Regions from separate parts of the Robertmurraya beringensis genome, predicted to be linked through region 1. Evidence: a T-box and tRNA genes for the amino acid it is inferred to sense, from the RefSeq annotation. Region 1 holds a T-box; the other holds one or more tRNA genes.
The links. The T-box of region 1 lies ahead of glyQ (glycine--tRNA ligase subunit alpha). A T-box ahead of a tRNA ligase gene usually reads a tRNA of that ligase, here a tRNA-Gly.
Positions count from the first base shown of each region.

Region 1 (15,816 bases):
AGGTTATTTTAACGAATTTAAATGGAGATACACAAGAATTAACCGTGGCAGAACTACTACCAGGAGCATTTTCACCGGAGGATTTAAATGAGTAATAATCAAAACCAAGAACACAAATCAGGCTTTATATCTATTATCGGCCGTCCAAATGTTGGGAAATCAACATTTCTCAATCGTGTAATCGGACAAAAAATCGCTATTATGAGTGATAAACCACAAACGACAAGAAACAAAGTACAAGGTGTACTAACAACAAATGATGCACAATTAGTATTTATTGATACACCTGGAATTCATAAGCCAAAGCATAAGCTTGGGGACTTTATGATGAAGGTTGCTCAAAACACATTAAAAGAAGTCGACATTGTTCTTTTTATGGTGAATGCGGAAGAAGGTTTTGGTCGTGGTGAAGAGTTTATTTTAGATAAATTCCAATCAATTAAAACACCTGTATTCCTCGTGATTAACAAAATTGATCTTGTTCACCCTGACCAACTTATGGAAATTATCGTGTCATATAAAGAAAAATATCCTTTTGCTGAAATCATTCCCATCTCTGCGCTTGAAGGAAATAACTTAGAGGTCTTGCTTGATGTGATTAAGAAATACATTCCTGAAGGACCACAGTATTATCCAGCAGACCAAGTAACAGATCACCCAGAAAGATTTATTGTGTCAGAGCTAATACGTGAGAAGGCATTGCATTTAACCAGGGAAGAAATTCCTCATTCATTAGCGGTTGTTATTGAAAAAATGGAACGCATTGAAGACAAAGATGTTGTACACGTTATGGCAACCATTATCGTAGAACGTGATTCCCAAAAAGGAATTGTGATTGGTAAACAAGGAAGCATGTTAAAGGAAATTGGTAAACGAGCAAGGCAGGATATTGAGAACTTACTGGGAACAAAAGTGTTTTTAGAATTATGGGTTAAAGTTCAGAAGGATTGGCGCAACAAAATGTCCCAACTGAGAGATTTTGGGTTCCGTGAGGACGAATATTGATTTACCATTTTTAGAATATTATTCATCTTTCTAGTTTATGCACCTTTTTTATTAACAATATTTTCGACTCATTATTTTTGGTAGACAAGGCTATGATAATGGTAACGATTTGGATTTATTGCTAGTCAACTATTTGAAAGGTGGGGTTTTTGATGATGGATTTTACCTGGAAAGTATTTTCGCAAACAGGTAACATTGACACTTATCTGCTCTTTAAGGAGTTAGAGAAGGAGAATCAAGACATACCCGGGAATCAGGATGATGAGCTAGCAGAGGTTGAATTTCCATATCTCTAGGTTTGTCTCGTACTAGGATGGTGTTCTAGATGTTTCAAAAATGTGAAGGCATCGTCATTCGAACAAATCATTATGGTGAAACAAATAAAATTGTCACTCTATTCACACGTGAATGGGGGAAAATTGGGGTGATGGCACGCGGTGCAAAAAAGCCAAACAGTCGCTTAGCTGCCATCACTCAGCTTTTTACATACGGTCAATTCTTAGTGCAAACAAGCACCGGTCTAGGGAGTTTGCAGCAAGGAGAAATGCTTTCCTCGATGCGCTCTATTAAGGAGGATATCTTCCTTACCGCTTATGCAAGTTACGTTATTGATCTAACAGATAAAAGTACTGACGAAAAAAAGGCAAATCCTTTTTTATTTGAGATGCTATATCAAACGCTAAATTATATTAACGAAGGCTATGACCCAGAAATTATTGTTCATATTTTTGAAGTGAAAATGTTGAATACATTAGGGTTGTATCCAATCCTTAATCAATGTACCGTTTGTGGAAGTACAGACGGTCATTTTTCATTTTCGATCCGAGAGGGCGGATTTATCTGTCATCGTTGTTTGGAAAAGGATCCACATCACTATAAAATCTCTCAGTCAACAGTAAAACTACTTCGTTTATTTTATTTCATTGATATGAGTAGGTTAGGGAATATATCTGTGAAGCAAGAAACGAAGGCTGAGTTAAAAAAGATTATTACTGCTTATTATGATGAATACTCTGGTTTACATTTAAAAACGAAAAAATTCCTAAATCAGATTAGTCAACTAGGAAGTATTGATTTTAAAAGTTGACAACAGACGTTGTTTCCGCTAAGATTCAAATTAAATTTAATATTTGCGTTGAAGGAAAGGAGTACTTAACTTTCTCTACTTTGAAGCGATCCTAGGACGGTGAAAGCTAGGAATAGAGTGTTAAGGAAGGGCGTTCCCGAGCAATTTCGGATTAAGGTGGCTGACATATATTATGGTCGGCAAATAGGGTGGAACCGCGGGTAACTCTCGTCCCTATGCTTAAAAAGGCATAGGAGACGGGAGTTTTTTTGTTTGCCCAAAAAAATCATCTCTTATGCGATAAATTTTGGAGGTGTACGATGAATATTCAAGACATGATTTTAACTTTGCAAAAGCATTGGTCTGATCAAGGATGTATTTTGATGCAAGCTTACGATGTGGAAAAGGGTGCTGGAACTATGAGCCCTTATACGTTCTTACGCGCGATAGGACCTGAACCTTGGAATGTAGCGTATGTGGAGCCGTCCAGACGACCAGCCGACGGAAGATACGGTGAAAATCCTAATCGCTTGTACCAACATCACCAATTCCAAGTGATTATGAAGCCTTCTCCTGACAATATTCAAGAACTTTATCTTGACTCGTTGAAGGCGCTGGGAATCGATCCTCTTCAACACGATATTCGTTTTGTAGAGGATAATTGGGAAAACCCATCGCTTGGTTGTGCAGGGCTTGGTTGGGAAGTATGGTTAGACGGTATGGAAATCACGCAATTTACGTATTTCCAACAGGTAGGTGGACTTGAGTGTAAGCCTGTTTCAGTTGAAATCACTTATGGAATCGAGCGCCTTGCTTCGTATATTCAAGAAAAGGAAAATGTATTTGACCTAGAGTGGACGAACGGATTTACCGTTCGTGATATTTTCTTACAGCCTGAATATGAGCACTCAAAATATACTTTTGAAACATCAGATCCTGAGATGCTTTTTAATCTGTTTAACATTTATGAAAAAGAAGCACACCGTCAAATGAACGAAGGTCTTGTTCATCCTGCTTATGACTATGTCTTAAAATGCTCTCATGTATTCAATCTTCTAGATGCTAGAGGCGCTATTTCGGTTACTGAACGTACTGGTTTTATCGGGCGATGTAGAAACCTGGCAAGAAAGGTAGCTAAAACGTTCTATGAAGAGAGAGAAAAGTTAGGATTCCCGATTCTACAGCAAAAGGGGGAAGATACGCATGAATAAGCAAGATTTATTACTAGAAATCGGGCTTGAGGAGATGCCGGCTCGGTTTGTGACAGGGTCAATTGAACAGTTAACATCAAAAATTGAAAACTGGTTAAAAGAGAAAAAGATTTCGTTTGAGTCCATCACTCATTTTTCTACTCCAAGACGTCTAGCAGTTATTGCTTACGGTGTTAGTACTAGCCAAGAGGATGTAGAGGAAGAGGCGAAAGGACCTGCTAAAAAGATTGCTGTTGACCACGAAGGCAATTGGTCGAAAGCGGCTATAGGATTTACTAAAGGTCAAGGAATGTCTGTTGAGGACATCTATTTTAAAGAAATTAATGGGGTCGAGTACGCTCATGTTCGTAAGTTTACGAAAGGGCAAGCGACAAAAGAAATACTTCCTGAGATAGAACATATTATTACAGGACTTACATTCCCTAAGAATATGCGTTGGGCAAATGAAACACTAAAATATATTCGTCCGATCAAATGGTTACTGGCTATATATGGAAGTGAGACTATCCCTTTTGCAATCACGAATGTATCAACGAGCAATCGTACAATCGGGCATCGTTTCTTAGGAAAAGAAGTAGAAATCGGTACACCAGAAGAGTATGTAACTAAGCTTTTAGCTGAATTTGTAATGGTTAATTCTGAAGAAAGAAAAAATGCAATCCTCTCACAAATTTCTAAGTTAGAGGAAGAGCAAGGCTGGACAATTCCTGTCGATGAGGAGCTATTAGAGGAAGTAACGAATCTAGTGGAATATCCAACAGCTTTATTTGGTAGATTTGAGGAAGAATTTCTAGAGCTTCCAGAAGAAGTACTTATCACATCCATGAAAGAGCATCAGCGCTATTTCCCTGTTAAGAAAAAGGACGGTACACTACTGCCATACTTTGTAACAGTGAGAAATGGGGATCATATGCATCTTGAGACAGTAGCTAAAGGAAATGAGAAGGTACTCAGAGCAAGACTATCAGATGCAGCATTTTTCTATAGAGAAGATCAAAAAACGAGTATTTCTGATTCTCTAGCTAAGCTTGCTTCCATTGTCTATCATGAGGAAATTGGTACTCTTTCTGAAAAGGTTGCTCGGGTTCGTTCGATAACAAATCAGTTAGCAGAGTTATTAAGCTTTAACGAAGAAGATAAGAAGACAGTGGATCGTGCTGCTGAGATCAGTAAGTTTGATTTAGTCACTCATATGGTATATGAATTCCCGGAACTTCAAGGGTTCATGGGTGAGAAGTATGCTAGACAAAAAGGAGAATCTGAAGCAGTTGCAGTTGCAATTAATGAACACTATATGCCAAGAAACGCAGAAGACTCAACTCCTAAATCGAATAGTGGTGCCCTTCTCGCCTTAGCAGAGAAATTAGATACGATTGTCTCGTTTTTTGCAATCGGTAATATACCAAGTGGTTCACAGGATCCATATGCATTAAGAAGGCAAGCTTCAGGAATTGTTCAAATTCTAATCAATAAAGAATGGAATGTTTCATTAACTGATCTTCTCCGTCTATCTATTCGTTCTATAAAAGAAAAGGGAATCGGAGAAAAAGCTGAAGAGGAGTTACTGGTTGAGCTTCTTGCTTTCTTCAAGCTCCGCTTAAAGCATTATTTACAGGAACAAAGCATTCGTTATGACATTATTGATGCCGTATTAGAAAAAAATATTACAGCTTTACCTGCACTGGTTAAAAAGGCATCTGTTCTTCAAACGAAAAAAGATGCGAGCGGATTTAAAGAGACAGTTGAAGCTCTTAGCCGTGTACTAACCATTTCTAATAAAGCAGTGGAAAATGTGGCAATCAATGAGTCCCTGTTTGAAAACGATTATGAGACAGCACTATATAATCAATATCGTAGTGTGAAATTGGAATTAGAATCAAATGAAGTGAGTGAGGAAGAGTTTTTCGACAAACTTGCCTCTTTACAAGAGGCAATCAACGATTTCTTTGACCATACAATGGTTATGGCTGAGGATCAAGCGTTGAAAAACAACCGATTAGCAGTAATGTCAAAGTTGGCAGAGTTGATTATGAGCTTTGCGAATGTGAAGGAAATTGTAACAAAATAGACTTTATAAAAGAGGGCCTTCTGAATGGTGAAGGCTCTTTTTATCCTTATGTCTTTTCATTTATGAGAGATAGTATATAATAATTTTATATAAGTATGACATACATATGAGCCTAAAGGGCAATTAGGTGGTGAGTACAATCGAGCTAAATAAACGGCAAGAGCATATTTTGCAAATTGTGAAGGAAAATGGACCGATTACCGGAGAGCATATTGCAGAACGACTCAATCTAACTAGAGCTACACTTCGACCAGATCTAGCCATTCTAACCATGGCTGGATATTTGGATGCACGGCCAAGGGTAGGTTATTTTTACACAGGGAAATCAGGCACTCAATTATTAACGGAGAACTTAAAGAAACTGTATGTGAAGGATTATCAGTCGATTCCGGTAGTAGTGAACGAAAACGTTTCTGTTTACGATGCGATCTGTACCATGTTTCTCGAAGATGTTGGAACATTATTTGTTGTCGATCAATCTTCATTGCTCACGGGCGTATTGTCTAGAAAAGATCTGCTTCGAGCAAGTATTGGAAAGCAGGAACTAACCACATTACCGGTGCATATCATCATGACAAGGATGCCTAATGTTACCATGTGCGGAAAAGACGATCTACTCATTGATGTGGCACATAAATTAATTGATAAGCAAATTGATGCATTGCCTGTTGTTAGGGAATCGGAAAGAGGTTTCGAAGTACTTGGTAGGATCACCAAAACAAATCTAACAAAGGCGTTTGTAGCATTAGCAGAAGGAAATTAACACTTTCGAAAATGGAATTACTCGATTCGCATTACACTATTACAAAAGATGTAGGAGATGAGGAAGTTGGGGAAAATGCCAATCGTCTACGTGGTATCAGATTCTGTAGGAGAAACTGCAGAGCTCGTAACAAAAGCAGCGATAAGCCAATTTGATGGACAAGAAGTCACAATCAAGAGGTTTCCATATGTAGAGGATAAATCCAATATTGATGAAGTGATTTCACTTGTGAAATTAGACGGTGGGATGGTTGCCTATACACTTGTAAAGCCAGATATGCGCGAGTATATGAGAGATACAGCGAAGGCAGAAGGGATTTATGCATGTGATATTATTGGACCTTTAATTGACCAAATACAAGATATCTGTGGTAAACAGCCTTTATTTGAACCTGGTTTAGTTCGGAAGCTTGATGAGGACTATTTTAAAAAGGTGGAAGCAATTGAATTTGCAGTTAAGTATGATGATGGTCGCGATCCACGAGGAATATTAAAGGCTGATATCGTCTTAGTGGGTGTTTCGAGAACTTCAAAGACTCCATTATCACAGTATCTGGCTCATAAACGTATTAAAGTGGCTAATGTTCCGCTTGTCCCTGAGGTTGATCCGCCTGAGGAATTGTTTAAAGTGCCTTCAGAGAAATGCTTCGGATTAAAAATCAGCCCAGAAAAGCTGAATAATATTAGACGAGAAAGATTACTTTCTTTAGGTTTAAATGACCGAGCAAGCTATGCGAATATTGAACGAATTAAAGAGGAAATCGAGTATTTTGATAAAATTGTCTCAAGAATAGGATGTCATGTAATTGATGTAACCAACAAAGCTGTTGAGGAAACAGCAAATGTTATTTTAAACCGTTACTTAAAAAGAGGATAAATAAAAGAAATAGCGCATAAAATGATGTGCTATTTCTTTTTATTGTTTGGGGAGTAACACAAAAAAAGTAATGGAAAAATAGACTTTTTTATACTATAATAAAAAATTGTGATAAAAATGTATCAGATTAGGTTTAGACTTCACTATGAACGAATAAACTATTTATTGTCAGAAGTCAAGATACTCGTCCGAAAAAAATTCGACAAACGCTTTTCCACTAAGTTATTCCTTGAAATAAGGAGGAATATATGGAGTGATGTAGAATTAATAGTACATTAGGTTTACCAAAGGTTCTTGTTGATGCAGATTCCTGCCCAGTGAAGCAGGAAATTGTCGAAATCGCGTCGAATTTTTCATTAGAAGTTATTTTTGTTGCATCTTATAATCATATGAGTTCAACAGAAGCTACAGGAACATGGAAATATGTCGATACGGGCAAGGAGGAAGTTGACTTATATATCATGAACCATGTGGGTAAAGGAGACTTTGTAGTCACCCAAGACATCGGGTTAGCTTCGACTCTCGTGAATAAAGGTGTTTATGTACTTTCTCCAAGGGGGAATGTATACGAAGAGAAGGATATTAATCTTGCTCTTGATATGAGGTATCTTGCCGCGAAAGCTAGGCGACAAGGGATACACTCAAAAGGGCCCAAACGTTTTGGTCAAACTGACCGAGATGATTTTGCGAAAAATTTTTATAGCATTTTGTCGAAATTTGCAGGAAATCTATAATTTATCGCGAATTACTCACTAATACCTGGAGTTGTTTTCATGGCAGAACGTATCCCTGAGGATAAAATTAATGAAATTCGCCAGGCGGTTGATATAGTGGACGTGGTTAGCGACTATGTTCAGCTAAAAAAACAAGGTCGGAATTATTTTGGACTTTGTCCGTTTCATGGAGAAAACTCTCCGTCCTTCTCCGTTTCTCCGGATAAGCAAATATATCATTGTTTCGGATGTGGAGCAGGTGGAAATGCATTCTCATTCTTAATGGAACAAGAAGGTGTCTCATTTATAGAAGCGGCTGTTAAACTAGCTAAAAAAGGAAATGTTGAGCTACATATCGATTCGTCATCTCACACTAATACTAGGGCGATTCCGAATGATTTTCAGCAGATGATTGACGCTCACGATTTATTACGTAAATTCTATCATCATTTGCTAGTAAACACAAAAGACGGTCAACATGCACTTGAGTACCTTTTATCGAGAGGCTTTACAATCGAAGCGATAGAAAAATTTCAAATAGGCTATTCATTAAATTCGTGGGATTTTGTTTACAAATTTCTTACGAAACGTAATTTTCCTCCTGATGTAATGGAAAGAGCAGGGCTCGTTATAAAACGTGAACGTGATGGTACTTATTTTGATCGCTTCAGAGACCGCATTATGTTTCCTATATTAGACCACAAAGGCAATACAATTGCATTTTCAGGACGATCTTTAGGGTCGGATGAGCCAAAGTATTTAAACAGTCCTGAAACAGCAATTTTTAACAAAAGTAAAATTTTATATAATTTTCATCAAGCAAGGGCAAGTATTAAAAAAACGAATCAAATCGTATTATTTGAGGGGTTTGCTGATGTAATAGCTGCCGATCGATCAGGTGTACACAATGGTGTGGCAACTATGGGAACATCTTTGACAGACGATCATATCGTGTCGATCAGGCGGAGCGCTGAAGCAGTTACGATTTGTTACGATGGAGACAAAGCTGGAATTGAAGCCGCTTATCGGGCTAGTCAGCTTCTTCATTCCTCGGGAATTCAGGTTCGAGTGGCAATATTGCCAGATGGAATGGATCCTGATGACTATATTCGTCAAAATGGTGAAGAGAAATTTCAAAACGAAATTATCTCTGCTAGTGTAACATTAATGAATTTTAAACTTCGGTATTTAAGACGAGGAAAGGATTTAAATAATGAAGGAATTCGCCTCCAATATATCGAAGAAGTATTAAAGGAAATAAGCCAACTTGAGAAGGTAGTGGAACGAGATCACTACTTGAGACAGCTAGCAAGTGAGTTTTCACTTTCACTTGATGCATTAAAGCAACAACAAAAACAATTTTTCTTTGCGAACAAAAAAGGAAACCGTGAGCAATACGTTCAAAAAAGAAATCAAGATGTGGTTATCAAACAATCTTCCAACTTAAGGCCGGCTTATGAAACTGCAGAAAGACGTTTAATAGCTTATATGTTAAAGGATTATGACATAGCATATAAAGTGCAGGATTTGTTAAATGGTACTCCCTTAAATATTGATGAGCATCAAGCAATCATCACTTATTTGTATGGTTACTATGAAAAGGGACTCGAACCAAATCCTAGTGATTTCCTAACGTATATAAAAGATGAAAAGCTTAGACGTACGGTAGCAGATATTGGAATGATGTCTATAGGTGAGGAAATAAGCGACCAAGAACTTTCCGATTACATTAAGCAGGTGTTTAATTATCAAAAGATGTTAAAAATAAAAGAAAAAGAAGCAGAAGAGAAAGAAGCAGAGAGACAAAAGGATCATGGAAGGGCTGCTGCGATTGCGATGGAAATTATCCAATTGCGCAAAACATTAAAGATTTGAGTTTGTTGTTTGACTTTGGAAGGAGGGGTACATATGGCTGAAAAATCGGCCCGTTCAAAAGAGGTTGATTCAGATTTGACCCTAGAACAAGTAAAAGATCAGTTAACAGAGGTTGGAAAGAAAACAGGGGTTCTAGCCTATGACGATATTGCAGAAAAATTAGCTAATTTTGATGTGGACTCTGATCAAATGGATGAGTTTTATGAATTTTTAGGTGAGCAAGGTGTAGAATTAGTGGGTGACTCTGAAGATGGTGACCCAAATATTCAGGAGCTTGCTAAAGGTGAAGAAGAATTCGATTTAAATGATTTAAGCGTACCGCCAGGTGTTAAGATTAATGACCCAGTCCGAATGTATTTAAAGGAAATCGGTCGTGTGGACTTATTGTCTGCAGAAGAGGAAATTTCACTTGCTAATCGTATTGAACAAGGTGACGAAGAAGCAAAGCGCCGACTAGCAGAAGCAAACCTACGTCTTGTAGTTAGTATTGCAAAACGTTATGTTGGTCGCGGTATGTTGTTCCTTGATTTGATTCAAGAAGGAAATATGGGATTAATTAAAGCTGTTGAAAAGTTTGATTATCGCAAAGGGTTTAAATTTAGTACGTATGCTACTTGGTGGATTCGACAAGCAATTACTCGTGCGATTGCTGACCAAGCAAGAACCATCCGTATCCCCGTTCATATGGTGGAAACCATCAATAAATTAATTCGTGTTCAACGTCAGCTACTTCAGGATCTTGGACGTGAACCAACTCCAGAAGAAATTGGAGAAGATATGGATTTAACGCCTGACAAGGTTCGTGAAATCCTGAAAATTGCTCAAGAACCAGTTTCTTTAGAAACACCAATTGGTGAAGAAGATGACTCGCATTTAGGTGATTTCATTGAGGATCAGGATGCTACATCCCCTTCTGAGCATGCAGCTTATGAACTGTTAAAAGAACAGCTTGAAGATGTCCTTGATACATTAACCGACCGTGAAGAAAATGTTTTACGACTTCGTTTTGGACTTGATGATGGCCGCACGAGAACTTTAGAAGAAGTAGGAAAAGTGTTTGGTGTCACTAGAGAACGAATAAGACAAATTGAAGCAAAAGCGTTAAGAAAGTTAAGACACCCTAGCCGTAGCAAGCGTTTAAAGGATTTCTTAGAATAAAATGATTGTCTAAAAATAGTTTACTTCTTACAATAGAGGTAAACTATTTTTATGTGTATAGCAAGAGAAAGGACAAGGTATGAGTGATAATCGGAAAGAAATCATTGTTAAAGAAATTCAGTATTGGAAAGAAACGAAGCTGTTACCAGAACAATATTGCAATTTTTTATTAGCTTTATATACAGAAGGTGAACAAATTAACGGAAAGAAAGTTGGAAAAAGAAGCATCAAGAAGAAGTTTTTACTCGCTTATACTCCATTGCTACTGGTTCCATTTGGTATATTTATATATTTTACTGAATTATCTTTCTTTTTGCAAACGACTCTTTATGCTTTATTGCTATTATTTGGATTTGGTGCTAGTTTTTATTTTTTTAGAAAAGCGACTGACTTTATCATTCCAATGATTTCTACTGCCCTCATCGCTTTGTTATGCTCTGTAGATCTAGCCACATATTTTTTTCCTAATAATCATGTAAGCCTTTATGTAATCATTACTTTGAACTGTATCGTTTGGTTTATCATTGGCAAAAAGGCAAAGTTATTGTACTTTAGCATTTCTTCCATTTTAGGGCTGCTATTACTAATTGGATCTATATTTATATAATGATTATTTATTGTAAAATTTAAAATGTTAGGAAAATGATTTAACTCCTTATATAATAGTTATGAAAGCGATTTCATTATTAGGTATGAGGAGGAGAAAAACGTGAATTTTGATTTAACATCAGAACAAAGCATGATCCTTCGAACAATAAGAGAATTTGCTAATGAAGAGGTTGCACCTGGTGCGCTCGAAAGAGACATTCATAAGCAGTTCCCACATGAAGTGTTTCAAAAGCTAACTGAATTAGGCTTAATGGGGCTTCCATTTCCAGAAGAATACGGTGGTGGGGGAGCAGATACAATAAGCTTTGCCATAGTCACAGAGGAGCTAAGTAGAGCCTGTGCCTCTACAGGAATTACGTACTCAGCCCATATATCGCTAGGCGGTGCACCACTTCATTTGTTTGGTACGGAAGAACAAAAGAGAAAATATTTAATTCCGATTTGTACAGGTGAATCTTTTGGGGCCTTTGGACTTACCGAACCTAATGCAGGTTCCGATGCGGGTGGTACTAAGACGAGAGCGGTTGAAAAAGATGGGACGTTTGTTATAAATGGTAATAAATGTTATATTACAAATGCAAGCTACGCCAAGCATCTAGCTATTACCGCAGTTACTGGGGAACAAAATGGAAAAAAAGAAATTAGTGCTATTATGATTCCAACGAATTCCCCTGGTTTTCAAGTCATCAGTAATTATGAGAAAATGGGGCTTCATGCCTCCAATACAACCGAGTTAGTATTAGAAGATGTTCAAGTACCATCTGAGAATTTACTAGGAAAGCGTGGAGAGGGGTTTAAACAATTCTTAATCACTCTTGATGGGGGAAGAATTGGAATAGGTGCAATGGCAGTAGGCATTGCTCAGGCAGCTTACGAAAAGGCATTGAGCTATGCAAAGCAAAGGCAGCAATTTGGAAAATCGTTGTCCCATTTTCAGGCGATACAATTCAAGCTTGCAGACATGGCCATGAAGATTGAACTTGCAAGAAATATGGTTTATAAAGCGGCTTGGTTAAAAGATCAGGGGCGTTCCTTTACAAAAGAAGCTTCCATGTGTAAGCTTTACGCTTCAGAAATTTGTATGGAGGTTACTGATCAGGCAGTACAAATACACGGGGGTTACGGGTATATGAAGGATTATCATGTGGAACGATATATGCGTGATGGAAAGTTAACAGAAATTGGTGAAGGTACTTCAGAAATTCAACGCATGGTAATTGCAAGAGAAATAGGTTGTTAGCTTTTCTTCGTTTATGACAGACCTCACAAAAACCTAGTGAGGTTTTGTCTAAAATGAGAACATAATGTGACAAAGTTTACTTTAGTACTTTTCCTTCTGCCCATTTTCAAGTAAAATAGATATTGTTTGCATTCTATATTTAAATAGTTTTTGATGTACTTACATAAGGGAGGGAAAAGCATGAATCGCAATCCGGTTATTCCATTCGTCTTAATCATGGTTCTTGGTATTGCTGCGATGTTCCTTTTTTCGTTTAAAGGCTTAGGTGACAGTAAGGAACTAGCTGCAGAACAAGAAGGCGGTGGTGAACAGGCAGAAGAGGTTTCAAACAATCCTGAAGATATTTATAAGTCTGCGGGCTGTATTGGATGTCACGGGGATTCATACCAAGGGGGCGTAGGTCCAGCTTTAACAGGTGTTGGTGACAAACTGTCTAAAGAAGAAATTGAAGACATTCTTGTAAACGGAAAAGGCTCAATGCCATCAGGACTCGTTACTGCTGAGAATGCAGGAGCAATGGCTGATTGGTTAATGGAGCTTAAATAAGTAAGCGTTTTAAGTCCTTTGCATATGTAAAGGACTTTTTTTATACTGTATGTAATCAAATAAAGAGTTGGTGTTTGTAAATGAATGTAGAAAGATTATCGAAAAGACTAAGCACTGTTGCTGATTTTATTCCAGAGGGTGCGAAACTAGCTGATATAGGTTCAGATCACGCTTATCTTCCTTGTCATGTGGTAAGAGCTGGAAAAGTACCTTTTGCAATAGCAGGTGAAGTGGTTGAAGGACCTTTTCAATCTGCGAGGAAACAAGTAGAAATGGAAGGATTAACGAAACAAATTGAGGTGCGAAAAGGAAATGGTCTTGAAGTTATAGGCAAAGGTGAAGTAGAGTGCATTACCATTGCCGGAATGGGTGGTGCCCTGATTGCTAGTATCCTTGAAGAAGGAAAGGAAAAGCTTGAGGGTGTGAAGCGGATTGTTCTTCAACCGAATATTAGCGCTATTTCAATACGATTGTGGCTCTTAGAAAATGGGTGGAGTCTCATAAACGAAGCTATTTTAGAGGAGGATGGAAAGATTTATGAAATCTTAGTTGCAGAAAGAGGGAATTCCGAATCGGTTTATTCTGAGAACATCGAAAATCAATTGCTTTTTGGACCATTCTTAAGTAAAGAAAAGAACGAGGCTTTTATTCAAAAGTGGACGGCTGAATGGAACAATTGGGAACGTATTTTAAAACAGATGAGCCAGTCTAGCCAAATAGAAAAGAAAACGGAAATACAGAAGAAAATTTCAATGGTAAAGGAGGTTTTGGGCCAGTGAAAACCGTAAATGGACATGAAGTTATTAGTCTATTTGAACAATTTTCACCAAAGAACCTTGCATTAGAAGGAGATAAGATTGGTTTGCAAATTGGCAGACTAAACAAAAAAGTTTCAAATGTAATGATCGCACTCGATGTACTAGAAGAGGTAGTGGATGAAGCGATACATAATAATGTTGAATTGATCATTGCTCATCATCCACTCATTTATCGTCCTTTACAGAAGCTCGTGACAGATACAGCAACAGGTCGAATGATTGAAAAGTTAATCAAACATGATATCGCTGTATATGCAGCTCACACGAATCTGGACGTTGCAGAAGGCGGAGTAAATGATTTGCTGGCAGACGCCTTGAAATTATCAAACACAGAGGTTCTTGTTCCAACCTACGATTCTGAATTACTTAAACTCGTTGTCTATGTACCAATTGGGTATGAGGAAGCGATAAAAAATGCATTAGGCAATGCGGGGGCAGGTTCAATAGGCCAATATTCTCACTGTTCCTTTACATCTGAAGGAAAAGGAGAGTTTATCCCTTTAGAAGGGGCAAATCCTACTTATGGAGCGATAGGAAAAGTGGAGCAAGTGGAGGAAGCAAGAATAGAGACCGTGTTTCCTGCTCATTTAGAAAAGAAGGTACTATCGGCAATGATGAAAGCACATCCATACGAAGAAGTAGCGTATGATGTTTACCGACTAAAAAATCAAGCAAAGTCACTAGGTTTGGGTAAGATAGGGACCGTCCAAGAAACAACTCTCCGCGAATTCGCAAAATTTGTTAAAGTGGCCCTAGATGTGCCTGCCGTTCGAGTCGTTGGGGACTTAGATTCTAAGGTGAAAAAGGTTGCAGTGCTTGGTGGGGACGGGAATAAGTATATTCAAGCTGCCAGCTTCAAGGGGGCTGATGTATATATAACGGGTGATATGTATTATCACGTTGCACATGATGCTATGATGCTAGGATTAAATATTATAGACCCAGGTCACAATGTAGAAAAAGTGATGAAACAGGGAGTCGCAAACAAGCTTACGGAAATGTGTAAACAAAAAAAATATGAAGTAAATATTTTCGCTTCAACCATTCATACGGACCCTTTTCAATTTATATAAGCCACAAAAAAGCCACGACATCGGTTGGGGAGATCAGGTAGCACCCGAGCTGATAAATAGACGGAGAAATTCCGGTTAATTAGTAATTCTTTTAAAAAAAGGCATAAATAGGCGGAGAGATTCCGCCTATTGGCTTGAAAAATTCAAAAATAGGCGATTTTACTTTGCATAAGCGGAAAAACTCCACTTATTTCCCCAAAAACGAGGCTCCATTTTGCATCTAACCGGAATTCTCCGCTTATTCTCTTTTGCTAGTTACTCGATTAAGGACAAAACATCTTAGGTGTGAGTTTATCTCAAAAATCAAAGAAAACCTCATTTTGATGCATTACGGTGAAGTGCATTACAGGTAAGTTAGGTTTTTATAAATTTTGTTTTTCTATTCATAATAAAATAAACTCGCCAATTTTACTTTGGCGAGTTTTAACATTTTTTCGTGGCTTTTTAGATGAAACTAATTTTTTACTTTAGGTAATATTTTGTGAAGTGGTACCTTTTTCTCTAAGGTCCATGTAGCTTCATCAATAGGATTAAATTGTTCGATAAAGGCAATGACTTCTTTTGTGATAGGAGTAGGGGTCGATGCACCAGAGGTTACCCCTACGGTGCGTGCATCTTTAATCCAATCGATGTTTAATTCTGATATATCACTAATCCGATAAGCCTTCGTACCTGCAATTTCTTCGGAAACTTGCGCCAAACGATTGGAGTTATTACTTTTTGGATCACCAACAACGATTACGACATCCGCTTCACCTGCTTGTTCGGCAACGGCTTCTTGTCGTACTTGGGTAG
Region 1 covers NZ_JBHLUU010000015.1:281,533-297,348, forward strand. Annotated here, with positions in the region: gene ACFFHF_RS03695 (cytidine deaminase) at 1-95, shown strand, start outside; gene era (GTPase Era) at 88-1,005, shown strand; gene ACFFHF_RS03705 (YqzL family protein) at 1,158-1,301, shown strand; gene recO (DNA repair protein RecO) at 1,331-2,092, shown strand; T-box leader at 2,132-2,310, shown strand; gene glyQ (glycine--tRNA ligase subunit alpha) at 2,392-3,282, shown strand; gene glyS (glycine--tRNA ligase subunit beta) at 3,275-5,350, shown strand; gene ccpN (transcriptional regulator CcpN) at 5,481-6,113, shown strand; gene ACFFHF_RS03730 (pyruvate, water dikinase regulatory protein) at 6,180-6,989, shown strand; gene ACFFHF_RS03735 (YaiI/YqxD family protein) at 7,253-7,723, shown strand; gene dnaG (DNA primase) at 7,763-9,577, shown strand; gene rpoD (RNA polymerase sigma factor RpoD) at 9,611-10,735, shown strand; gene ACFFHF_RS03750 (hypothetical protein) at 10,815-11,342, shown strand; gene ACFFHF_RS03755 (acyl-CoA dehydrogenase family protein) at 11,445-12,584, shown strand; gene cccA (cytochrome c550) at 12,765-13,130, shown strand; gene ACFFHF_RS03765 (tRNA (adenine(22)-N(1))-methyltransferase) at 13,211-13,909, shown strand; gene ACFFHF_RS03770 (Nif3-like dinuclear metal center hexameric protein) at 13,906-15,021, shown strand; gene ACFFHF_RS03775 (4-hydroxy-3-methylbut-2-enyl diphosphate reductase) at 15,476-15,816, opposite strand, start outside.

Region 2 (15,816 bases), on a different contig from region 1:
TTAAAGAATATATACGTCGAGCTAGTAGAAAGGGCTATATCGAATGGAATCATGTTGATTACGCCCTTGAGGGGGCTGATATGGTCTTGGAAAAAGCCCGAACGAAAGCGGATGAAGGAAATTACAAAACAGCTGTTTTATTAGGAATAACCGTCTTAGCGAATGCGGTTGAAATGTTAGAATACGCAGATGATTCAAGTGGTTCAATTGGAATGGTCATATCTTGGAGTATTAAAACGATTGATCGGGCTATTTGTGAGGGAATAGATGAATTCCCATTACATGAAAAAGCAGAGCTTTTTGAGACGCTGATTAAAGAAGCTATGAACGAAAGATATGACGATTGGTGTGAGTGGCGTATTGATTTATTAAGGGTATGTGTGCACTTTTGTGCAGCAGAGGAATTGCGCAGAACATTAGAAGACCAGTTATCAAGAATGATGAAAACCGTATCTACAGACTCTTGGCGTTCGAGTTATGAAATAATTGAATTGAAAAAACTTCAGCTAAAGATAATTGAAAATTTTGATGAGGATGAAAAAGCGGAACGATTTATTGAAGAAAATATTGTTCACCCCTATTTTCGTGAACAGGCAATTACAAAAGCAATGCAAAAAGGAGAATATAACAAAGCCATTCAGCTTGCATTAGATGGGGAAAGAGAGGCAGCAAACCAGTGGAATGGATCTGTTAAAAAGTTTAAAGAATATCGTTATCAAGCGTATAAACTGATGGGTGACATTGATAAACAAAAAAGACTAGCACTAGAGTTTTTACAACACGACGATTTTAACTATTATGCAGAATTAAAAGGACTTTACTCACCGGATGAATGGCAAGTAAAATTAAAAAATATAATTGCCTGGTTCCAAAGCCAAAAGAATCGTTCTTACACATACCTTTCTATTATAAAAGAAGAAAATTTAACGGAGCATATTCTTGAATATTGTAAAGCCAAGGCATCCACGATCACAGAACTTTATCCCTATTTAGAAGAAAGATACCCTTATGAGGTGAACAATCTTTTTATTGAATATATCCGAAAGGAAGCAGAAGCTGCTTCTAATCGGAAGCAATATCAAAGCGTTGCTTCCATAATAAAACAATATAGAAAGGCTTGTAGTCTAGGACAGCCAACTGACATCATTGATGAGCTAAAACTAAAAAATAAAAGGCGTCCGGCATTTATAGATGAACTGGAAAAAGTGAGTTTCGCTTTTGCTAGAAAAAGATAATCTGTTTGAACAATGCTGCAATAGTGAATAAAGATTTGAGGTTATTAGTAATGGGGAAGAAGAAGGAAAATAAGAACAAGAATTTGGGACCGCGGCGCAAACGAATGAATCGAAAAGGCAGTCTGCAGAGTGCCAAGGGACAATATTAATGGGGAGTTTTATGAGTGAGAAGTAAGAAACGAGGCCATTTCTGCAAAGGATGTGGGGACTTTCTGCCTAATGAAAAATTTAGTGGTAGAGGTCACCGTGAACATCTTTGTAAAGAGTGTAAAAAAGCAGGTATAGTAATAAATACTAAGTCAAATTCCGATTATGATCGGGATTTTCATCGTTTATCTAAAGCTGTTAGAAACTGTATGATTATTTATATGGAGCATGAAAGTTACTTTTATTTGAATATCAACTTTCCCGGTATATTATGGGAGGAGGAGATGAACTTAGCTCAGAAATCTATGTGTATCAGGGAGACAAGGAGCAAAAATTCCTTGTATCAGAAAAACTACAAAAGAATGAAGCTGTAATGGACGTTTTATACAAAAAATACTACGATACAATTGATAGCAACCAAAGTTTTGATTATGAAGAATTGATATACGAGGAGTATGTAGAAATTTCAAAGAAACGCAGACAGTTTCTTGAAGTAATATCATCGATTCATCATTTGAAGGAGTTCTTGATAGTTGGAAGGGGATAGAATTGATGACTCAATCAAGAAAAATTCGTCTAAAGAAATTATATGTTCCTTGTCCTGCTAAGGAAAACGATGAAATATTTCGAAATGGAGTATTTCATTTTAATATATCTAGAATATTGGAAGACATTCATTGTGGGAAACTAGTTGTTGATAAAGAATACGTAGATATTAATGAATGGTTTAAGTGGCATGGACATCATTCATCTTTAAATGAAGACCATTTACCTACAGTTAATATAGATAGTATTATAGTCCAAGCTGAAATCCGTCCTGGAATATTTTCTATCATAGATGGCAATCACAGAATAGAAAAAGCATTTCGGTTGGGTAAACCCTCCATTTATTCATATAAGCTAAAGGGAGAGCAGTTGATTCCATATTTTATAACTGAAAAAGGTTATCAAGCTTTTGTGGAATATTGGAATTCAAAATGTTAGATAAGAAAATTAGAATGAAGGATTTAATCGAAACTATTTTTTAGAAGCGATAAATGTCTATGAGGGTGAAGCTTGAAGATATAGTAGAGGGAATGGAAATGCAATCGGATGATAACCGATCATTTCTTAATCTAGATACTGGTGAAATCGTCCATATCTCACAAGAGGCTCTATTAATTGCTGAAGATAGTGAGGACTATGAACACTTATCTGAATGGCAACAAGATGAAGTGAAAATAGCCTTGGATATAGTAGAGAGTTTTGGAAAGTATGCTGCACTTCTAATATCTTTGGTGTTATACAGAGAGAAAAATCAAGAGATAAAAAAGGTTGCAGTTCGCCACAGTCTACAACCACTAAATAACTTCCTAGATAAATTACATGAAAAATACCAGGCACTCCGTCAAAGGGAGCGCTTTTAAAGCATATTTAATTATATAGTAACATGTTACTTAAGGTGGTTCTTTCATAAAAACTCGATTTTATCAATAACATTATCAAAATCTCTTCTACCGTCTTCTTCAGTGCCTGCCCTTTATTATGGTGCAGCAGCCTTTTTGGATGGAAAAATTATTGGTGTGGATGCACATGGAGCACGTCCTCATCTTGGCCAGAATGCTATAGAAGTGGGTTCATCTTTCATTCAAGCCATAAAAGGCATCCATTTGGATCCGATGATTCCATATACCGCTAAAATGACAAAGTTCCACGCTGGTAGTGATTCTGGAAACATTATTCCCGGAAATGCGAACTTTAACATCGACCTGCGGGCACAAACAAACGAAGTCATGAAAGAACTTATAGAAAAGATCAATGAAATCTCGGAATCAGTTGCAAAAGCTGCACGGTGTTACGATAACACTAGAGACAAGAGCGACCGTAGCAGCTGCACAAGTTAATGCGTTAACAACCTTATCGAATTTCATACTGCCTGGTGACACAGCTGCTTCTTCCCGTTATTGGGAGAAAGACATTATTGACCCGGAAGTTGTCGTTGAAAATGGAAAAATCACCGTTCCAGAAAAGTGTGGAATTGGTTATGAACCTAATAGAGAAATTATTCAACAATTTACGGTTAGTGAAAAGTCTTATTTCTAAAAACATAATTTGTTCCATTCTATCAAGTTTAGTTATTATTCATAGTATCTATAAAGGTAAAGAACTTATACGAAAAATACTACTGAAAGGAGCGCCAGTAAGCCAGGTAGGGTGCTTCTTTTTTAAGTCGGTATCAGTTGCCGAAGATGATTCATCGGTTATTTCCCCATCTGCCAATCAGCAAGTATTTCTCTCACCCTGTTATTTGCTGAAGGAATGATCCTGCCTTTTCTTTTAGGGAATAAGTCTGAATGGATTGCTTTTCCTCATTGATTATTAAACATCCTTTCTTTTTCAAAACTCAAGAACAACCAGGTAAATATGATAAACACATACATGAAAAAAGTTCGACAAAATACTTGATTTTTTTCAGGAATCTTTGTATTATATAAAAGTACCAAATATGAATCACATATTTGCGGGTGTAGTTTAATGGTAAAACCTCAGCCTTCCAAGCTGATGTCGTGAGTTCGATTCTCATCACCCGCTCCATACATATAAGCAACGCAGTATGCCGTTTATAAAAACGATGTACTGCGTTTTTTAATCCCCCCATATTTAGGAGGGAATTTGTTGCTATTTTTGATTTAAAATACTTTCCTCTAACACATCATGTTTATCTCCATACACTTTTGTAATATGAGATTCTCCCCATGCGCACAACGAATCTAAAATAGATTGCAGGCTTTTTCCATACTCACTAAGTTCATATTCCACTTTAGGGGGAACCTGATTATAACTAATACGGTTGATTACTCCGTCGTCCTCTAACTCTCGTAATTGCTGTGTTAACATTTTTTGAGTGATATTTGGCATTAATTTCTTCAATTCACTAGTTCGCTTTTTTCCATGTGTAAGATGGCATAAAATGACACACTTCCATTTCCCCCCAATTACTTCTAATGTTGCTTCCACAGCAATGTTGTACTTCTTTTTCTCCATTTTCATACTCCTTTCTATAGGTACTAAAAAGTACCTACCTTACTAATAGGTACCTATATCACTTTTAAGTGCGTTCTTTCCAATTAGAACTCTATGAATCATAATAGCATTTGTTGATGAAATACACCAAGGAAACATACAACGGAAATAAATTGGAGGAAATGAAATGAATATTGATAAGAAGAGAAGCACATTTGCTTTATTAGCGTTAGCAATTAGTGCTTTTGCAATAGGGACAACCGAATTTATTAGTGTTGGGTTGCTTCCTCTCATTGCAAAGGATTTACAAATATCTGTAACAATGGCTGGCCTAACAGTCTCCTTATATGCACTAGGAGTCACGGTAGGTGCGCCAGTTTTAACTTCGATAACATCGAGTATGTCGAAAAAGAAGCTGCTGCTTTGGATTATGCTCATTTTTATCATCGGCAATAGTCTAGCAGCTTCTGCAACATCAATAGGTGTTTTACTTGCAGCAAGAGTAATATCAGCATTTTCCCATGGTGTATTTATGTCAATTGGCTCAACAATTGCAGCGAGCCTAGTTCCAGAAAACCGTCGTGCTAGTGCCATTTCTATTATGTTTACAGGGCTCACGGTTGCAACGATTACCGGGGTTCCTATAGGTACCTTTATCGGCCAACAGGTTGGGTGGCGATCAGCATTTGTTGCTATTGTTATTGTCGGAATAATAGCCCTGATTGCCAATAGCATTCTCGTTCCGGGCGAACTACCTAGAGGGCAAAAAACAACATTCCATGATCAACTTAAACTAGTTAGAAATGGTCGTTTGTTATTAATGTTTATTATTACGGCATTAGGATATGGGGGAACATTTGTAGTATTTACGTATTTAACTCCCTTGCTTCAAAGCATTACAGGTATTAAAGAGGAATTAGTCGCTGTCGTTTTACTCGTATATGGGATTGCCATTGCGATTGGAAATGTGATAGGTGGTCGACTAGCAAATCATAAGCCGCTCAAGTCTTTATTTTATATGTTTCTCATTCAGGCAGTAATTCTCCTCATATTAAGCTTTACTGCTCCGTTCAAAGTGATTGGAATAATCACGATTATTTTCATGGGGCTCTTTGCCTTTATGAACGTTCCAGGCCTTCAAGTATATGTAGTTATGCTTGCAGAACGCTTCGTTCCTGGGGCAGTAGATGTGGCATCAGCGATAAATATTGCTGCTTTTAATGCAGGGATAGCCGTTGGTTCTTATGTTGGCGGAATCATAACCGAACAGATGGGATTGATTCATACCGCATGGATTGGTTCGTTAATGGTCTTTGGTGCTGTAATTTTAACAGGCGTAAGCCTAATTCTAGAAAAAAAAGATCTAATCGAGGACTAATAATTGATGTTTAATAAACATTTACAAGAAACGACTACTTTAAAAACAACTCCCCTGCTAATTACAGGGGAGTTCCTGTTCTGTTTACTCACCTATCACCCGACATTCCCCCACCCCACCATGAATTTGTATAAACATGTTCATAATGGATTGTGTCAAAAGTTGTCCTTCATCCATTGTTATGGACGGACGTAAATAAATCAGGTGGAGTGCATTTCTAGTTGATTCTGTCACTGCTGATCTCAGAGAATCAACGTACGGACTGCCGAACCCGCCTTTTTTATCGGCGGAAATGATAAGCTGGTAAAGAGAATTACTACGGCCATTAAGCCCCTCGTATACTTCATCCTCCGATCCCAATCTAATCATAATGTCCTCAATAAGCTGACTAGTGTCATAGATACCTAAAGGAATCTCATACTTCAATGAGAGGAAGTTATTTAAATCTGTGGCACTGTTAATACTTTGTATGTAATTTTGTTTTTTGACACGTCTGTATAAAGCTTCAGCTGAATGACGATAGCGATTAGGGTCCTTTCCGGTTTTCTTAAAAATAGACCTCCACTCACTAATTCCCTTAAGATCAGATAGTTGCTTCTCCTCTAAGTCGAAGAATAATGATTCTTGAAAAAGCTGCAATCTACCTTTTAGCATTTGGGGAGAGGATCCAACATCAATATCTTTATATGTGATGACGCCCATTTTAAAACCTGGGACCAGTGAGAGGAGCTCAGGAGAAATCGATATTTCCAAACTTTCCACCTCCAAAAAGTGTTTAAAATAGTTTATCATAGAATGCAGTGATTTCGTATTTGTAAGTATGGAACGAGGTGAAGACGCATGAATTATCATCAATTAAAAATAGATATTATTGAATTTAGCAAAACGATTGGAATTGATAAAATTGGTTTTACATCGGCATCTTCGTTTTCTGAGTTAAGAAACCGACTTGTAAGGCAACAAGAGTTAGAGTATCAGTCGGGTTTTGAGGAGCCCGATATTAATAAAAGAGTCGAGCCCTCTTTACTTTTACCAGAGGCTGCTTCTATTATCTCCATAGCACTAGCCTATCCATCAAAAATGAAGATAAGAGTGGAAAGCAGAAAGGGAGAGAGAAGAGGTATCTTTTGTCGAGCTTCTTGGGGAACGGATTATCATACAGTCCTTCGTGATCGGTTAAAAAAACTTGAGGATTATATCCATTCTAGAGTTCCAGGTGCTCTTGTAAAATCAATGGTGGATACAGGAGAGCTTGCTGATAGAGCCGTAGCAGAACGTGCAGGGATTGGCTGGAGTGGGAAGAACTGTGCTATTATTACTCCTGAGTTTGGCTCCTACGTCTACCTAGGGGAAATGATTACAAATCTCCCGTTTGAACCAGATCAGCCGATTGAAAATGGGTGTGGAGACTGCAATAAATGTGTAGATGCATGTCCAACAGGAGCACTTGTTCAAGGCGGACAACTAAATTCACACAAATGTATTGCCTTTTTAACACAAACAAAAGGATTTCTTCCAGACGAATTTCGAGGAAAGATTGGAAATCGATTGTACGGTTGCGACACATGTCAGACAGTCTGTCCTAAAAATAAAGGAAAGGATTTTCATTTTCATGAAGAAATGGAACCTGATCCAGAGATTGCAAAACCCCTTTTACGTCCTTTACTTTTCATGAGTAATCGGGAGTTTAAAGAAAAGTTCGGACATGTATCGGGCTCTTGGCGTGGGAAAAAGCCCATTCAGAGAAATGCCATTATCGCACTTGCTCATTACAAGGATGAGACAGCTGTTGAGGATTTAATCCAAGTCATGAAAAAAGATCCAAGGCCAGTGTTAAGAGGAACGGCTGCTTGGGCTTTAGGGAAAATTGGTGGGTTAGTGGCAGCGGATGCCTTAAATAATGCAAAGCAAAAAGAAGAGGACGAAGAGGTTCTTGACGAAATCAATAAAGGATTATCATTCATTCAGTGAGAGTACTTCGTTACTCTCATTTTTTTTTCAACTTCTTCATATGTTTACTTGAAGGGAGTGAAAAAGGTGAGAAAACAGCTTCAAGTGTTACTCGAGAAAAGGGTCAAGCAATGTGTAACAAATACACGAGATATTAACGAGGAATGCGAGAAAATAAAGATGAAGAAACAAGGTTTAGAGGAAAGAAAAGGTGAAATTGTTAAAGCCAAAGCTAGCGGCAAGATACAGAACATAGAACAGGTAGCAGATATCGCTCACGTTTATTACCAGGTTCACTTTCAGTACTTGATTAACCATAAGGGAACATTATATATAGAGGAAGAAATAGAGGAAAGAAAAGCTGAATTTTATAAAGGAACATTGGTTGATGATGAGGAGATTGCTCCAGACTTTACAGTAGAAAAAGCAGAAGCAAGTATTAATGATGTATTTGATGAACGAGTAAAATTTGCTTACGACCGTTTAAGTGCTGTGAAATATGCGGAAACATGGTGGAATAGCTATAATCCGCGATTTAGTAAGTTTACGAACGACTGTACGAACTATATATCCCAATGTCTTCGTGCTGGAGGGGCACCGATGACAGGGTATCCTAACCGTTCCAAGGGCTGGTGGATGCAAAACAATAGTTGGACATACAGCTGGACCGTTGCTCATTCCTTCCGGTGGTATTTACCGAATGCAAGGGTAGGATTGCGGGCAGTTGAAGTGAATCGACCAGAAGAATTGAAGTTAGGTGATATTATATGCTATGACTTTGAGGGAGATGGACGATTTAATCATACGACCATTGTAACAGCAAAGGATGCAGACGGAATGCCGCTTGTGAACGCACATACAACGAATAGTAGAAAAAGATATTGGGCGTATACAGATTCTACCGCATATACACCAAATATCAAATATATCTTTTTGCAAGTTGTTGACGATGTATGAGCTTTGGCTCTGAGTAAAGAGTAGTGGTATAATATCCACTGACAGTTAACTACAGAGGTGACACCATGCCAAACCATATCGTACTATTTCAACCACAAATTCCTGCTAATACAGGGAACATCGCTCGTACATGTGCTGCAACAGATACAACACTACATTTGATTCGACCGCTTGGTTTTTCAACAGATGATAAACAATTAAAGCGTGCGGGGTTAGATTATTGGGATGCGGTAACCATTCATTACTATGATTCATTGGATGAATTTTATGAAAAGAATGAAGGCGGGGAATTTTTCTACTTAACGAAGTTTGGTAAGAAAAACTATACTTCATTTGATTACAGCGATTCAGGAAAAGAATACTATTTCATCTTTGGGCGTGAAACAACAGGATTACCACAAGAGGTGAGAGAGAAAAACCTTGATCGTGCGTTAAGAATTCCTATGAATGATGAGCATGTACGCTCATTAAATTTGTCAAACACGGCAGCTATTTTAGTGTATGAGGCATTAAGACAGCAAAACTATCTACACCTAACATAAAGGGACCGTTCTATTATAGAACGGCCTTTTTAAAAGGAGGTAAACAAGTGAATACAGTCATTGAAACGATTTTAAATCATCGGTCAATAAGGAGCTTTGAGGACAAGCCATTAACTCGTGAACAGATTGAGATCATCGTTGAAAGTGCTCAAGCAGCATCTACTTCTAGTTACATACAAGCTTACAGCATCATTGGTGTAACCGATCGTGAAAAAAAGAAAAAGTTAGCAGAGCTTGCAGGAAATCAAAGCTATGTGGAGGAAAATGGTCACTTTTTTGTTTTCTGTGCGGACTTATTCCGTCATGAGTACATTGGAAAAATGGAAGGAAAAGATGTGATTCCTTCCATTGAAAGCACGGAAAAATTTATGGTTGCTCTAATTGATGCATCATTAGCTGCTCAAAATGCAAGCTTAGCAGCAGAATCTTTAGGGCTTGGAATTTGTTATATTGGTGGCATAAGAAATAATCTAGACGAAGTGGGAAAATTACTGAATATACCTGAGCGGGTGATTCCTCTATTTGGTTTAGCAGTCGGTTATCCTAAAAAAATGACAGATAAGAAGCCACGATTGCCTCTTTCACATGTGTATCATGAAGAGCAATACAATACTGATCATTATGAAGAGGAACTTACAAGCTATAATAAAGTAATTTCTAGCTACTATAAGGAAAGAACGGGTGGAAAGCGTACGGACACGTGGACTGAACAAATGGCCAATATGCTAGAGAAGCAATCAAGAATGTATATGAAGAATTATGTAGAAGGACAAAAATTTAATAAACAATAAGAAAAAAGCTGCCAACAAAATCGGCAGCTTTTTCTTACTTATTTACACCTGGTTTATCATCGTATCCTGCAGTAAAAATTGCAGCTAGAAATGCAACCATAACACCTAAAATAAGAAGCAATCCCATGTATGTAGCCTCCTCTGTAAAAGATTACGTTTACATATAGACCTATTATAGCCTATTTCAAACATAGTGTGAATAATGGAAGAGATATTTTTTGGCCAAGTTCCTAAAGTGTTTCTAAAAAAGGACAACATTAGTCTCCCTCATTAGGCATGTTCATCTGTAAGGGTGCATAGATTATATTAATCGTCTCTGATCATTCAAACAGGGGAGGTCCTTATGGATATCTTAAAAAAGATTGAAATGTATAGACAAGAAGAGGAAAAGTTAAAGTGGGAAGGTACGTTTGCAGAGTATTTAGAAATTGTGAAGGAAAGTCCATGGGTAGCACAGTCGGCACATTCTCGCGTTTATAATATGATCAAAGATGCTGGAATTGAAAAAGACGGGACGAGTAAAAAATATGAATTTTTCAGTAACCAGTTATTTGGTTTAGAGGAGTCGCTAGAGAGACTAGTCGAGGAGTATTTTCACCCGTCTGCCAAACGTTTAGATGTTAGAAAGAGAATTCTTTTGCTTATGGGACCAGTTAGTGGCGGAAAATCCACTCTAGTCACGATGCTAAAGCGTGGGTTAGAAGCATATTCGCATTCAGAACGAGGCGCTGTTTTTGCGATAAAAGGCTGTCCGATGCATGAAGACCCATTACATCTCATTCCGCACCATTTAAGAAAAGATTTTTACGATGAATATGGAATTCGAATTGAAGGGAATTTGTCACCACTAAACACGATGAGAGTGGAACAGGAGTATGGCGGTCGAATTGAAGATGTCATTATCGAACGTGTTTTCTTCTCAGAAGATAAGCGTGTGGGGATTGGAACATTCAGTCCTTCCGATCCAAAGTCACAGGATATTGCTGATTTAACAGGTAGTATCGACTTTTCAACCATTGCTGAATACGGATCAGAATCCGATCCGAGGGCTTATCGATTCGATGGAGAATTAAATAAAGCCAATAGAGGTATGATGGAGTTCCAAGAAATGTTAAAGTGTGATGAAAAGTTCTTATGGCACTTACTTTCTCTTACACAAGAGGGGAATTTCAAAGCAGGTCGATTTGCACTCATTTCCGCAGATGAATTAATTGTGGCTCATACGAATGAAACGGAGTATCGCTCGTTTATTTCAAATAAGAAAAACGAAGCATTACACTCACGTATTATCGTTATGCCAGTACCTTATAACTTAAAGGTAAGCCAGGAAGAGAAAATCTACGCGAAAATGATTGGTGAAAGTGATGTATCACATGTTCACATTGCCCCACATACATTGCGGGTTGCAGCTATGTTTACTATCCTAACTCGATTGAAGGAACCGAAAAAAGGTGACATTGATTTAGTGAAAAAAATGCGCCTTTATGATGGGGAGAATGTTGAAGGTTTCTCAAGCGCTGATGTCGATGAGTTGAAGAAGGAATATGCGGATGAAGGAATGAGTGGCATTGACCCTCGTTATGTGATCAATCGTATTTCTTCTACAATTATAAGAAAAGAAATGTCGTCTATTAATGCACTAGATGTTCTTCGTTCCTTAAAAGAGGGCTTAGATCAACACGCATCCATTACTCCAGAGTTAAAGGAGAAATATTTGAATTATATTTCACTTGCTCGTAAGGAGTATGACGATATTGCGAAAAAAGAAGTGCAAAAAGCATTTGTATACTCGTATGAAGAGTCTGCAAAAACGCTGATGGATAATTACTTGGATAATGTCGAGGCATACTGCAATAAGGCGAAGCTTCGAGACCCATTAACTGGTGAAGAAATTAACCCAGATGAGAAGCTGATGCGCTCCATTGAAGAACAGATTGGTATTTCCGAAAATGCGAAAAAAGCATTCCGCGAAGAAATCTTAATTCGTATTTCTGCCTATGCAAGAAAGGGCAAGCGTTTTGACTACAATTCGCACGATCGTCTACGTGAAGCGATTCAGAAGAAGCTGTTTGCAGACTTAAAGGATGTTGTGAAAATTACAACCTCCACTAAGACTCCAGATGAGCAGCAGCTGAAAAAGGTTAATGAAGTAGTAGCAAGATTGATTGACGAGCACGGCTATAATTCTACCTCTGCAAACGAACTACTTCGTTACGTTGGTAGCTTGTTAAACCGTTAATAAAAGGAGGGCTGGCTATAGTTGCCAGTCCTTGTTTGGTTTACCGCTTGTCCATCCCGGGTATAGATTACCAGAGGTGATGATCATGAAAACCAATCAAAAGGCCAAAAACGATGTTGCACAAAACAGTTCCATGGCTGAGGATATGAAAGAAATGAAGAACCTTGGAAAAGAAGTCGAACAAATGAAAACGAATGCTGAGTTAAAAAAGGATAATAAAATTCCTGATCCACAGCAGGAAACGAAATCAAACCAAACAAAAGAAAAGATAGAAAAAGTAAAAAGTAAGCATCGTTTATTAGATGCAAAATTTTAGATCATACGGCTGGAGAAAATACTTATCCCTATTAATAAGTAACCAGCACAAGTAGAATAAGCGGAGATTTTTCGGTTAAATGCAGAATGGGGCTTATTTCGGGGTAAATAAGAGGAGATTTTCCGCTTATGTAAAGCAAAAACCCCTCTTTTCGAAGTTTTCGAGCCAATAGGCGGAATCTCTCCGCCTATTCAAGCTCTTTTTAATCTGGATTACTAATTAAACGGAATTTCTCCGTCTATTTATCAGCTCGGGTACTTAACCTGAACTTCCAGCCGATGGGTGTAATGCGCCAAAAAATTGAGCTAGTTAATATAGCTCTTTTTCTTTTCCCATTAAAGACAAACATATTTTCTTTTTCGAAATAATATTTATAGAAGTAAGTTTTACATTGGGAATTAGGTGAACTGATTATATAATCCGTCAGATCATCTTACAGTGTATTTTTGAAATGATGAGAGCCTCTAATGTACTTGAATAGCAATAAAAAGGCTTGTCCATCATTATGGGCAAATGTCTCATTGTCAAAATTATTTGTAAATTATTGCGTCCTCTTGCATATGATAGAGTAATCAACATTTCCCACTCAAATTTACACTCGGGATATTGTATGAGCGTTTTGTGAAAATGGTGACAAAAAAATTAGGAGGGTTAAAACTATGGCAGATGTAAATAACCATCAATTTGTGATTTCCCAAGAAGACTGGTCCCTCCACCGAAAAGGCTATGACGACCAACAGAGGCATCAGGAGAAAGTTCAGGAAGCGATTCGAAACAATTTACCAGACCTAGTGACAGAGGAAAATATTGTTATGTCCAATGGTCGGGAAGTGGTGAAAATACCGATTCGCTCACTGGATGAATACAAAATTCGTTATAATTATGATAAAAACAAACATGTAGGCCAAGGAGATGGAGAAAGCAAAGTTGGTGATGTCGTAGCTAGAGATGGATCCGCAAATCAAAAGGGACCTGGAAAAGGGCAAGGAGCAGGAGATCAGGCAGGAGAAGACTATTTTGAAGCAGAAGTGTCTTTAATGGACATTGAGGAAGCTCTATTTAAGGAGTTGGAGCTGCCAAATTTAAAAAAGAAGGAAAAATCCGAGAACGTTGTAGAGGACATTGAATTTAATGATATCCGTAAAACAGGTTTGATGGGGAACATTGATAAGAAAAGAACAATGATGACCGCTTACAAGAGAAATGCAATGACAGGCAAGGCCAGCTTTCATCCTATTTATAGAGAAGATTTAAAATTTAAGACCTGGAATGAAATTATTAAGCCAGATTCTAAGGCTGTTGTGTTAGCAATGATGGATACAAGTGGATCAATGGGTCTTTGGGAAAAATATATGGCTCGAAGCTTTTTCTTCTGGATGACTAGGTTTTTACGAACCAAGTACGAAACAGTAGATATTGAGTTTATTGCCCATCATACAGAGGCAAAGGTGGTTTCCGAGGAGGATTTCTTTTCTAAAGGAGAAAGCGGAGGAACCATTTGTTCATCAGCATACCGTAAATCACTCGAACTTATTGAAACAAAATACGATCCTGCAAAATATAATATCTACCCATTCCATTTTTCAGATGGTGATAATTTAACTTCTGACAACGCACGTTGTGTGAAGTTGGTAGAAGAATTAATGAAAGTGTCGAATATGTTTGGATACGGAGAAGTAAATCAATACAACCGCCACTCGACCCTAATGTCCGCGTATAAAAACATCAAACATGAAGACTTCAGATACTATATCCTCAAACAGAAATCAGACGTGTTCCATGCGATGAAAAGCTTCTTCAAGAAAGAAGAAAATAAACAATTTGCTTAAAACCAGCCATGTGGCTGGTTTTTTATTGAGGCTCTTTTCTAAAACATTGTGCTACATACCCTTTTAAGGAAATTAATATTTCAACAACCAATCTGAACATTTTCATCGAGAGCTAAAAAAACGGTAATGATTTATTTATTTATGTTGACCGAGACAGCGAAGGAAAAGGCTCAAACGAACGCTATAGAAAGAAAAGCTTTGATTGGTATAAAAAAGTCATTGCCAGCAATGGCGAAGATTTAGAGTAGAAAAAGAAGGAAAGCTCTCTAGCAGGAGCTTTCCTTTTGACATTATTTCACTAAACCTAATGATTTCAAACCATTAAAAATACCTGAATCATCAACACCAGTTGTAACATGCTTCGCGTATGAAAAAAGCTCCGGATTTCCACTTCCCATAGCAAAACCTTCACCTACATTCGAGAGCATTTCTTTATCATTCATCCCATCTCCAAATGCAATGGCCTGTTCAGTTTGAAAGCCTAGATGTTCAATCACAGCTTTGACCGCTACTCCTTTATTTACATGGTCACGGATAACATCGTAACAAGTGGTGAAACCTGGAACATTCACCTTTGCATAGTGTATACCTTCAATTGATTGATAAGGTATATCGCCCTCTTCGTCGGAGGTAATGATGGTTATTCCGAGTACGTCCTTTTGAATGGATTGATGATATTGGTCGTTCTTTCTCAGATGAAAGGCTTTTTGAAAATCTTTAACTCTCTTGGTTTCTTGATCAAGGAAATAGTTCTTATTATGAGTGTAAATAACCAGATCATGTTTGTGTGTTTCTGCAATATGTAAAAAGGAATTCACATCCTCTATTTGCATATTTTCTTTAAAGATTTCTCTGCCTTTATAAATAGCATAGGCACCATTATAGGCTATATATGAATGAATGTTTAATTCTTCCCCGAGATCCGTTATTTCATGAAGTGGCCTTCCCGTGGCAAGTATTACTTCAATGTCTTGATCTTTCAACTGCCTGATTGCTTTCTTAGTTGTATCCTCAATGGAGTCATCTGGTCGTAAAATGGTTCCGTCAATGTCTAGAAAAACAACTCTGTATTTAGTCATTTAGTAAGCTCCTTATGATTAGACTTCTTCATGTTTTTGAGTATCTTACATTATAGCAAAGTACCGTGGCAAAGGGGGAAATGAACGAAATAATTCATCTTTTTCGACAAAAAACATCAAAAACCAACAGAAATCTCCGATATAAATAGTAAGTCTTGTTTGACTTTTAGGAGGAACAGCATATGCCTTATCACATAATTCTCGATGGAGTAATGGTAGTAGCGTACTTTTTTATTGCAGCCCAATTAAGTAAAAACAATCTTACACTGAATTCTTCCATTCCTTATAAAATGCTTGCAGGTGGATTGGCAGGTGCATTTTCTTTACTTCTATGGATGTTTGTGCCTGGA
Region 2 covers NZ_JBHLUU010000100.1:4,147-19,962, forward strand. Annotated here, with positions in the region: gene ACFFHF_RS14005 (SWIM zinc finger family protein) at 1-1,235, shown strand, start outside; gene ACFFHF_RS14010 (hypothetical protein) at 1,654-1,929, shown strand; gene ACFFHF_RS14015 (hypothetical protein) at 1,935-2,366, shown strand; gene ACFFHF_RS14020 (hypothetical protein) at 2,420-2,788, shown strand; partial or broken gene ACFFHF_RS14025 (peptidase dimerization domain-containing protein) at 2,897-3,464, shown strand; tRNA gene ACFFHF_RS14030 (tRNA-Gly) at 3,883-3,956, shown strand; gene ACFFHF_RS14035 (winged helix-turn-helix transcriptional regulator) at 4,041-4,406, opposite strand; gene ACFFHF_RS14040 (MFS transporter) at 4,573-5,763, shown strand; gene ACFFHF_RS14045 (B3/B4 domain-containing protein) at 5,848-6,516, opposite strand; gene queG (tRNA epoxyqueuosine(34) reductase QueG) at 6,604-7,734, shown strand; gene ACFFHF_RS14055 (amidase domain-containing protein) at 7,801-8,670, shown strand; gene trmL (tRNA (uridine(34)/cytosine(34)/5-carboxymethylaminomethyluridine(34)-2'-O)-methyltransferase TrmL) at 8,736-9,212, shown strand; gene nfsA (oxygen-insensitive NADPH nitroreductase) at 9,260-10,003, shown strand; gene ACFFHF_RS14070 (ATP-dependent protease PrkA) at 10,347-12,242, shown strand; gene ACFFHF_RS14075 (hypothetical protein) at 12,328-12,558, shown strand; gene yhbH (sporulation protein YhbH) at 13,218-14,387, shown strand; partial or broken gene ACFFHF_RS24795 (hypothetical protein) at 14,522-14,635, shown strand; gene ACFFHF_RS14085 (Cof-type HAD-IIB family hydrolase) at 14,678-15,466, opposite strand; gene ACFFHF_RS14090 (diguanylate cyclase) at 15,649-15,816, shown strand, end outside.
Region 2: it encodes a tRNA-Gly, which carries the amino acid that the T-box ahead of glyQ (glycine--tRNA ligase subunit alpha) is inferred to sense. The anticodon was not compared.